Regions from separate parts of the Roseovarius sp. MMSF_3298 genome, predicted to be linked through region 2. Evidence: riboswitches for the same ligand, from Rfam matches in the RefSeq annotation. Region 2 holds a riboswitch; the other holds the start of a gene.
The links. A riboswitch is a leader RNA that binds a small molecule or an ion and turns the genes downstream of it on or off. The one in region 2 is predicted to bind cobalamin.

Region 1: linked by a shared signal. The riboswitch ahead of RBB18_RS10340 (hypothetical protein) and the one ahead of RBB18_RS22035 (TonB-dependent siderophore receptor) in region 2 are both predicted to bind cobalamin.

The regions. Positions count from the first base shown of each region.
Region 1 is NZ_JASHIN010000009.1:100,765-104,953, forward strand. It holds gene RBB18_RS10335 (Mrp/NBP35 family ATP-binding protein) at 1-838, opposite strand, end outside; gene RBB18_RS10340 (hypothetical protein) at 1,347-1,619, opposite strand; cobalamin riboswitch at 1,721-1,910, opposite strand; gene RBB18_RS10345 (GNAT family N-acetyltransferase) at 1,988-2,269, opposite strand; gene RBB18_RS10350 (YebC/PmpR family DNA-binding transcriptional regulator) at 2,416-3,165, opposite strand; gene RBB18_RS10355 (SLC13 family permease) at 3,324-4,189, shown strand, end outside.
Region 2 is NZ_JASHIN010000044.1:1,502-5,690, forward strand. It holds gene RBB18_RS22025 (succinate--CoA ligase subunit beta) at 1-964, shown strand, start outside; gene sucD (succinate--CoA ligase subunit alpha) at 964-1,836, shown strand; cobalamin riboswitch at 2,049-2,260, shown strand; gene RBB18_RS22035 (TonB-dependent siderophore receptor) at 2,386-4,189, shown strand, end outside.

The sequences.
Region 1 (4,189 bases), on a different contig from region 2:
ACATGTTCTCGATCAGCCCCAGCACCCGCGTCTTCAGCGTGTTGAACATGTCGATCGCCTTGCGCGCATCCAGAAGCGCCACATCCTGCGGCGTCGAGACCACCAGTGCACCGGTGGGCGCCGCCCTTTGGCACAGGGTCAACTGCACATCCCCCGTTCCCGGCGGAAGGTCCACCAGCAGCACGTCCAGCTCGCCCCAGTCTACTTGGCTTATCATCTGCTGCAAAGCCCCCATCAGCATCGGCCCTCGCCAGACAACGGCGCGGTCCTCTTCGATCATCAGTCCGATGGACATCATCTTGACGCCATGTGCCTCCAGCGGAGTCAGGATCTTGCCGTCCGGGCTGCTCGCCCGCTCGGTCACGCCCATCATGCGCGGCAGGCTCGGCCCGTGTATATCGGCGTCCAGCAAGCCCACGCGCCGTCCCGCCCGGGCCAGTGCCACCGCAAGGTTCGACGCCACGGTCGACTTGCCCACGCCGCCCTTCCCGGACGCCACCGCCAGAATCGACTTCACCCCGCCTGGGCGGATCGACGCGCTTCCGCCCTCGGGGTGCCGGCCCACCTTCAGTGACGGGGTCGGGGCCTCGGGCGCCTGTGCGGTCAACGCCACCTGCGCCGAAGACACTCCCTCGACCGACAGCGCCGCGCGCTCGGCGGCTGCTCTCAGGGGCTCCATGTGGCGGGCCATCTCGGCAGTGGGCGCCTCCAGCACGAATCGCACTTCGCTGCCTTCGAGTCGCATCGCACGCACCATGTCGCGTGAAATCACGGTACCACCGTCCGGCAATTCAAGCCGTTCCAGCTCCTGGCGCACTTTGTCGAGTATTTCCGTCATGCCCTGCCTCCATGCATCTGCGCCGCCAAAAGTCGCATTTCTGAAAGCAGGCACAACCCCCGTTTCAATCCCGCACAAAAAACCGGCAAATAGATGATATTGCACGCAAAAAATGAACTATTCTTCTATGCGCTTCCTGCATAGCCGCGTTGCAGCAAAATCTATTGTGCAAGCGCAGCATATCGCTATCTTTAACTCAACAGCGAACGAAACGGCCACCGCGCCAAACGCTCGCTAAAACAATCAGGTGCTTCTCCTCCCGTTTGGCACCTGTTCGGGATACCGCCTCTCCTCCCTTGTGCGGTCCCGGCAAGACCTGGGCTCAGAACGAGCCCAACTGTAACGAACGGTCCCTTCCTCCTCCCTGGGACCCGACGTAAAGAACGGCGGCGCCTCTCCTCCTCCCTGGCGTCGCCGTTTTTTTTGCGCGACACCATCCTTTCATCTTCCGGACACCTGAACCGGATGCGCCCCGCCGCACGTGACAACGGGGCCAAATTCCGTAAGCTCAGTGCATGACCCGAGCCGCGCGCCCGCGCCGTCCGCGGGCCATCGCTGCCGCATGCCGCGCCTCTTCCAGGAAATCGACGAAGGCACACGCCGCAGCACTGCCCGGGTTCTGCACAATTGGCTCGGCCAGCGCCTCGCGCAACACGCGCGCCGTGACGGTCCCCGGATAGGCGAAAACCCATTCCAGGAATCCCAGTCGCGCCACGGCCTCGGCCTCCGCGCCGGTGGCGCCGCTGCGCTCCAGTCCATCCATGATCGGTGTCAGGTTCATGTCTTCTGCTCTTCCTCCGGCCACACCCCGGGCCGGACTGGGGCGAAGGAAAGCCGCGCGAGAACCGCTTTTCGGTCCACCGCCCGTACCGCCCCCCGCGGTTCGACGTTCACCCCAAGGGCTGGTTTCCGGGCTTGGCGGGGGTGCGGATACGCGCGCCTTCCCGGGGCATCTTGCCCCAGTGGCCCTCTGCGGTATCCCCCATCCTTACCGTTGCGGGGGCAGCGCCGGACTTTCACCGGCTTCCCAATTCTCCACGGCTTTCGTGGCACCTTCGGGACCATCATCTTGCCGCCAACCGGCCTCTGGCGCAACACGCGATTGCGACCTTGAAGGGCCTCCCGACGACACATGCGTCAAACCAGCCCTCAGGCCAGAACGTCGGCCCATTCGGGATGCCGTCGAAACTGCGCCGCGGCAAAGGGGCAAAGCGGCGTGATCTTGCGGCCCGCCGCCCGGGCATCCTCCACCGCGCGCGTGACCAGCGCCAAACCCACACCATCGCCACGATATTCGTCCGGCACGCCGGTATGGTCGATAATCATTCCCGAGCTTCCCAACTTGGAATAGGTCAGCTCGGCCTCCGGTCCGTCACCGATGCGGGTGACATAGCGCCCCTTGCTCTCGCCGTCCTCGTGTTCGATCTGCATGTCTGTCTCCCATGGCCGAGCGCAGGATGCCGCACCGCCGACGAAAGGTCCATCACACTGTACATCGCGTGCCGTATGCACGACGCCGAACCAAACGCAAAACGGCGCCCCGAGGGGACGCCGCTCCATGGTCCGGGCCGGCAGGATCACTCCGCCGCCAACTGCTCCATCACCTCATCGCTGGCCTCGAAATTCGTCGTGACGTTCTGCACGTCATCGTCATCCTCCAGCGCGTCGATCAGCTTCATCAGCTTCTGCATCGCTTCCAGGTCCAGCTCAGTCGTGGTCGTGGGCCGCCAGACCAGCTTGGTTTCGTCACTCTCGCCCAGCTCCGCCTCCAGCGCGGTGCTGACGTCGTTCAGATCGGTATCCGCACACCACACGGTATGCCCGTCCTCGCCCGATTCCACGTCCTCGGCCCCGGCCTCGATCGCGGCCATCATCACCGTATCGGCGTCGCCCGCATCCGCCGGGTAGGTGACCTGCCCCTTGCGTTCGAACATGAACCCGACAGAACCAGTCTCGCCCAGGTTCCCGCCATGCTTGGTAAAGGTCGAGCGGACCGTGCTGGCGGTACGGTTGCGGTTGTCGGTCATCGCCTCGACAATCACCGCCACGCCGTTGGGGCCATAGCCCTCATAGCGGATTTCCTCGTAATCCTCGCCGTCGCCCGCGACCGATTTCTTGATCGCCCGGTCGATATTGTCATTCGGCATCGACTGCGACTTGGCCTGCTTGATCGCAAGGCGCAGGCGCGGGTTCTTGTCGGGGTCCGGATCGCCCATTTTGGCGGCAATCGTTATCTCCTTGGAAAATTTGGAGAAAAGCTTTGCCCGCTGGGCATCCTGACGCCCCTTGCGGTGCTGAATATTCGCCCATTTTGAGTGGCCGGCCATGACGCGCCTCCGATGACATGTGTAAAGTTCACGCCTCTATAAATCAGGCGCGGGCCGCTGTGCAATCCCGGCAATCGACTGTTGCGCCGCCGCCCGTTGCCTCTAGGCTGGCCGGACGGGCCGCGCCCGTCAGACCACTCCGGAAAGACCTCGCCCAGATGACCCAGGACCAGATCATACTCTTCGCGCTTTTCGGCGGCGTGTTCGCGCTACTGCTCTGGGGCCGCTACCGCTACGATATCGTCGCGTTCGGCGCGCTGATGCTCGGCGTGGTGCTGGGTGTCGTGCCCACCGAGCAGGCCTTTACCGGCTTCGGTCACCCGGCAACGATCATCGTGGCCCTCGTCCTCGTTGTCTCCGCCGGTCTGGTACGCTCGGGCGCGGTCTTTCTCATTACCCGGACGCTGGTCGACAGCTCGCGCAGCCTCGGCGCGCATATCACCATCATGGGCGGCATCGGCGGCGTGCTCTCGGCCTTCATGAACAACGTCGCGGCACTGGCCCTGCTGATGCCCGTCGATGTCCAGACCGCGCGCAAGGCCAAGCGATCTCCGGGGCTCAGCCTCATGCCGCTTTCCTTTGCCACGATCCTTGGCGGCATGGTCACACTTATCGGCACGCCCCCCAACATCATCATCGCCGGCATCCGCGAGGACGCCTTGGGGCAATCCTACTCCATGTTCGACTTTGCCCCCGTCGGCGCCGTCACCGCGCTTGCCGGTCTTGTCTTCGTCGCCCTCATCGGCTGGCGGCTCATTCCGGCCCGCGACGACAGCGGTCTGCACGCCGCCGAACTGGCCGATTACCTGGCCGAACTCACCATCCCCGAGGACAGCGCCCAGATCGGCAAGCGCCTCGCAGAGTTGCAGGAGGATGCCGACAGCAACGACGTCGCGCTTCTCGGCGTGGTGCGCGACGGCAAACGCCGCTATGGCCGTGCCCGCAACACCATTCTGCAAGCCGGCGACGCGCTGGTGATCGAGGCCACGCCCGACGCGCTGGATGAGTTCCGCTCCGCGCTGTC
Region 2 (4,189 bases):
GGTAAAGGACGAGGCTGCCAGGCTTCTGGGAAAGCAACTGATCACGAACCAGACCGGCGCCACCGGTGAAACGGTGCATGCCGTCTATGTCGAAGCCGACGTCAAGCATGACGCCCAGTATTACATTGCCTTCGCACTAGACCCCGACACTGGCGCACCGCTGCTCGTCGCCTCCCCCGATGGTGGGGTGGAATTCGAGCAGAAGGCGCAGATGAACGCTAGCGAAGTCGCCAAGCACAGCCTGACCGGCAGCCCCGATGCGGATCGCGCCGGTCTGACCGAGTTTCTGTCCGGCATCGGGATGGAGGACGAGAAGGCAGTCGAGCAACTTCTGTCGGCCTGCGAAGCGTTCATCGAGAACGACATGGCGCTGCTGGAGATCAACCCGTTCGTCCGCACGCCCGACGGCACCTGGATGGCCATCGACGCCAAGGTCGCGCTGGATGCCAGTGCCGCGTTCCGGCACCCGGAATGGGATTCGATGGTCTCGGGCGAGGGTCTGCCCGCCGTGGAAACCGCAGCGCAGAAAAGCAACATCAACTTCGTCAAGCTGACCGGCAACCTCGGGGTCGTGGTCAACGGCGCGGGGCTGGGCCTGGCCACGAACGACATGATCATCGATGCGGGCGGCAAGCCCGCGAACTTCATGGATATCCGCACGACCGCCACCAGCATGGACATCGCCCGCGGCGTCGAACTGCTGCTGCAGGAGCCTTCGGTCACTGCCATCCTGCTGAATGTGCATGGTGGCGGCATGACGGTCTGCGATACCATCGCCGAGGGCGTGAACTTCGCCTATTCGCGCAACAAGGGCACCAAGCCCGTTATCGCCCGTCTGGCCGGCCAGAACGCCGAATGGGGCCAGCGCATTCTCGTCGACCGAAAGGTGCCGGTCGAGATTTGCGGCACCATGTCCGAGGCCGTCAACCGCGCGGTCGAAATCGCATCCAAGGGGGCACGCTGATGGCAATTCTGGTCAACGAGAACACCCGACTCCTGGTTCAGGGCATGACCGGTCGCGCCGGCACGTTCTATACCGACCAGGCGATGCGTTACGGAACGAACTGCGTTGCGGGCGTACGTCCCGGGCGTGGCGGCACCTCGCATCTCGGCTTGCCGGTCTTTCACACCTGCGCCGAAGCGGTCAAGGAAACGAAGGCCAATGCCAGCCTTGTCACCGTGCCCGCCCCCAAAGCCGCCGACGCCATGATCGAGGCGATCGAAGCCGAGATAGAGGTGGTCGTCTGCATCACCGAACGGGTGCCGCAACACGACATGCGCAGGGTCAAGGAGGCGCTCGAAGGGTCGCAGACAATGCTGATCGGCCCGAACAGCCAGGGAATCCTGACGCCCGGACAATGCAAGATAGGGGTGATGCCGACCGTCGACGCGAAGCCGGGCCAGATCGGCATCGCGTCGCGCTCGGCCTCGCTCACGTCCGAGGTTCTGGCCAGTTGCAGCGCCGCCAATCTGGGCCAGTCCACAACCGTCGGTGTCGGAGGCGACGTGCTGCACGGGATCGGCTTTGTCGGCTGCCTGGAAAAGTTCCGTGACGACCCGGATACGAAGGCCGTGGTGCTGATCGGCGAAATGGGCGGACGCGAAGAGGAACTGGCCGCCGAGTATCTCTCTTCGGTCGATTACGGCAAGCCCGTGGTGGGTCTGGTGGTGGGGCGTCACGCGCCGGTCGGTCGCCGGATGGGCCACGCCGGCACATTGTCGGTCTTCGGCAACCTGTCGGCCGATGACAAGGTTTCGCTTCTGCGCGATGCGGGCGTCGTGATTGCCCGCGACGCAGGAACCGTGGTGGAAACCGTCCAATCCTGCCTGTCCTGATTTCGGGAAATTCTCGAACGACCTGTCGCGTCGTACCCGAAGGCAGGCCAGGACACTCAAGAAAACCGCTCAGGCACCGGATGAACTTACGGATTCGGTTTCCTGGGCCGACGACCGTGCGACGCAGGTCGAAACCCAGACCAAATTGACACGGCAAGACGTCAGCCGGTCCCGCGTTGGGATTTTCTCTTTCCTCACCCGGCGTCATGCACTAACACCCGAGTCGCTTCGGTTCCTGTCGGCTTTCCGGCGGGAGAATAGGGAATGCGGTGCGACGCGCCAGGCGTCAACTCCGCAACTGCCCCCGCAACTGTAGGCGGAGAGCGAGGCCGGACCATGTCACTGTCATGCGGCGCATGATGGGAAGACCCGGCCAAGCGTTGACCCGCAAGTCAGGAGACCTGCCGAGGTGATCACCCTGTCCGAACGCGGGGCGCGTTTCGACAACGGATCTTCCGTAGCGGTGACACTTGCACCGTCTGCGAAGAGTTTCCTTCCAGGCATGAACCAAAAAATCAGCGCATCAAGCGCGCCCCGGAGGGACAATCCATGTCACGCCCGTTCAAGTCCGTCCTTGCGGCAACCACCGCCCTTTTCATCCAGCCTGCCGTCGCGCAGGATGAACCCTATGACCTCGGCACGATCTTCGTCTCCGGCGGCCTGACGCCCATCGAAGGCAGCGCGTATGGCCGCGCCGGCAGCGTCATCACCGAGGAAGAAATCGAGGACCGCAACGCGGTCTACGTCGCGGACCTGCTGCGGTCGCTGCCGGGTGTTTCCGTATCCCGCACCGGCGCCTATGGCAGCGTCACCCAGGTGCGTCTGCGCGGTCACGAAGGCAACCACACGCTCGTTCTGATCGACGGGATCGAGGTCGCCGCCCCCAATACCGGCGAGTACGACTTTTCCGGCCTTCTGGCCGCCGATATCGAGCGCATCGAGGTCATTCGCGGACCGCAATCGGCGCTTTACGGCTCCAACGCCATCGGCGGGGTCATTTCGATCACCACCAAGACGGCGCAAGAGCCGGGTTTCTCTGGCAACGTCGGTTTTGAAGTGGGATCGGACGGCACCACCGAGGGCCGCCTCGGCCTGCGCCTGAATACCGAACGCGGTCAACTCAGCTTTTCCGCTGCGCGGCGCGAAACCGGCGGATTCGACATTTCCGGCACGCCCGGCGGCGAGGATGACGGCGATCTGAACCGCACCTACAACCTCAAGGGCCGCTACCGTGTGAACGAGGTTCTGACGATCGGCGGCAGTATCCGCCATGTCGACCGCACCGGCGACAGCGACAGCGGCGTGTTCGGCGCACCGACCCGCGCAGGTCTTGTCGTCGATGACCTGTCGGGCACATCGCTTCAGGAAACCTATGGTGGCCTTTACGCAGAACTCGATACGCTTGGCGGGCGGCTCCTGAACCGGGTTGACCTGTCTTTCGGCACGATCGACCGCCAGGGTGTGAGCGGCGCCGGCGTGCGCAATTCGGACAATTCCGGCACCCGCGCAAAAGTCGCCTATCGCGGCACGGTCGCGCTGGACGCGCCCACCCTCAACAGCGCCAACCATACCCTTAGCTTCGCCGCCGAATGGGAGCGTCTGACCTACAAGGAAAACGATCCCACGATCGTCTTCGCGCCGGGACAGCTCGTCAAACGTTCGCGTGAACAGACGGCCATCGCGCTCGAATACCAGGGCGATTTCGGAAATGGCTTTGCGCTACAGGGCAGCGTGCGGCACGATTTCAATGACAAGTTCGAGGATTTCACGACCTACGCGATCGGTGCCTCCTACCAGTTGCCCAACCAGACGACGCGCCTGCATGCCTCTTATGGCACCGGCGTCCAGAACCCGACGCTGATCGAGCAATTCGGCTTCTTCGCCAACTTCGCCGGCAACCCGAACCTTGAACCCGAACAGAGCAAAGGCTGGGATTTCGGTGTCGAGCAGCAATTCCTGAACGGTCGTGGCCTGATCGACGTGACCTATTTCAACGAGGAACTGACGGACGAGATCACGTCGGTCTTCGACCCTGGCACGGGGATCTCGACACCAGTCAACCAGACCGGCACAAGCGACCGGCAAGGCATCGAGGTCGCCGCCAGCGCCGCCCTGACCGACCGGCTGGACATGTCGCTCAGCTATACCTGGCTCGACGCCGAAAACCCTGACGGCAGCGTCGAGGTCCGGCGCCCCGAGCACGAGGCGCTGTTGCGGCTGGGCTACCTGATGCCGAATGACCGCACCCGCCTGAACCTCGAGGTGCAGCATGTCGCCGGGCTCTTCGACAGCGACTTCACCGCGGCGTCGCTCGGTGCGAATGTGGTAGAGCTTCAGGACTATACGCTTGTGA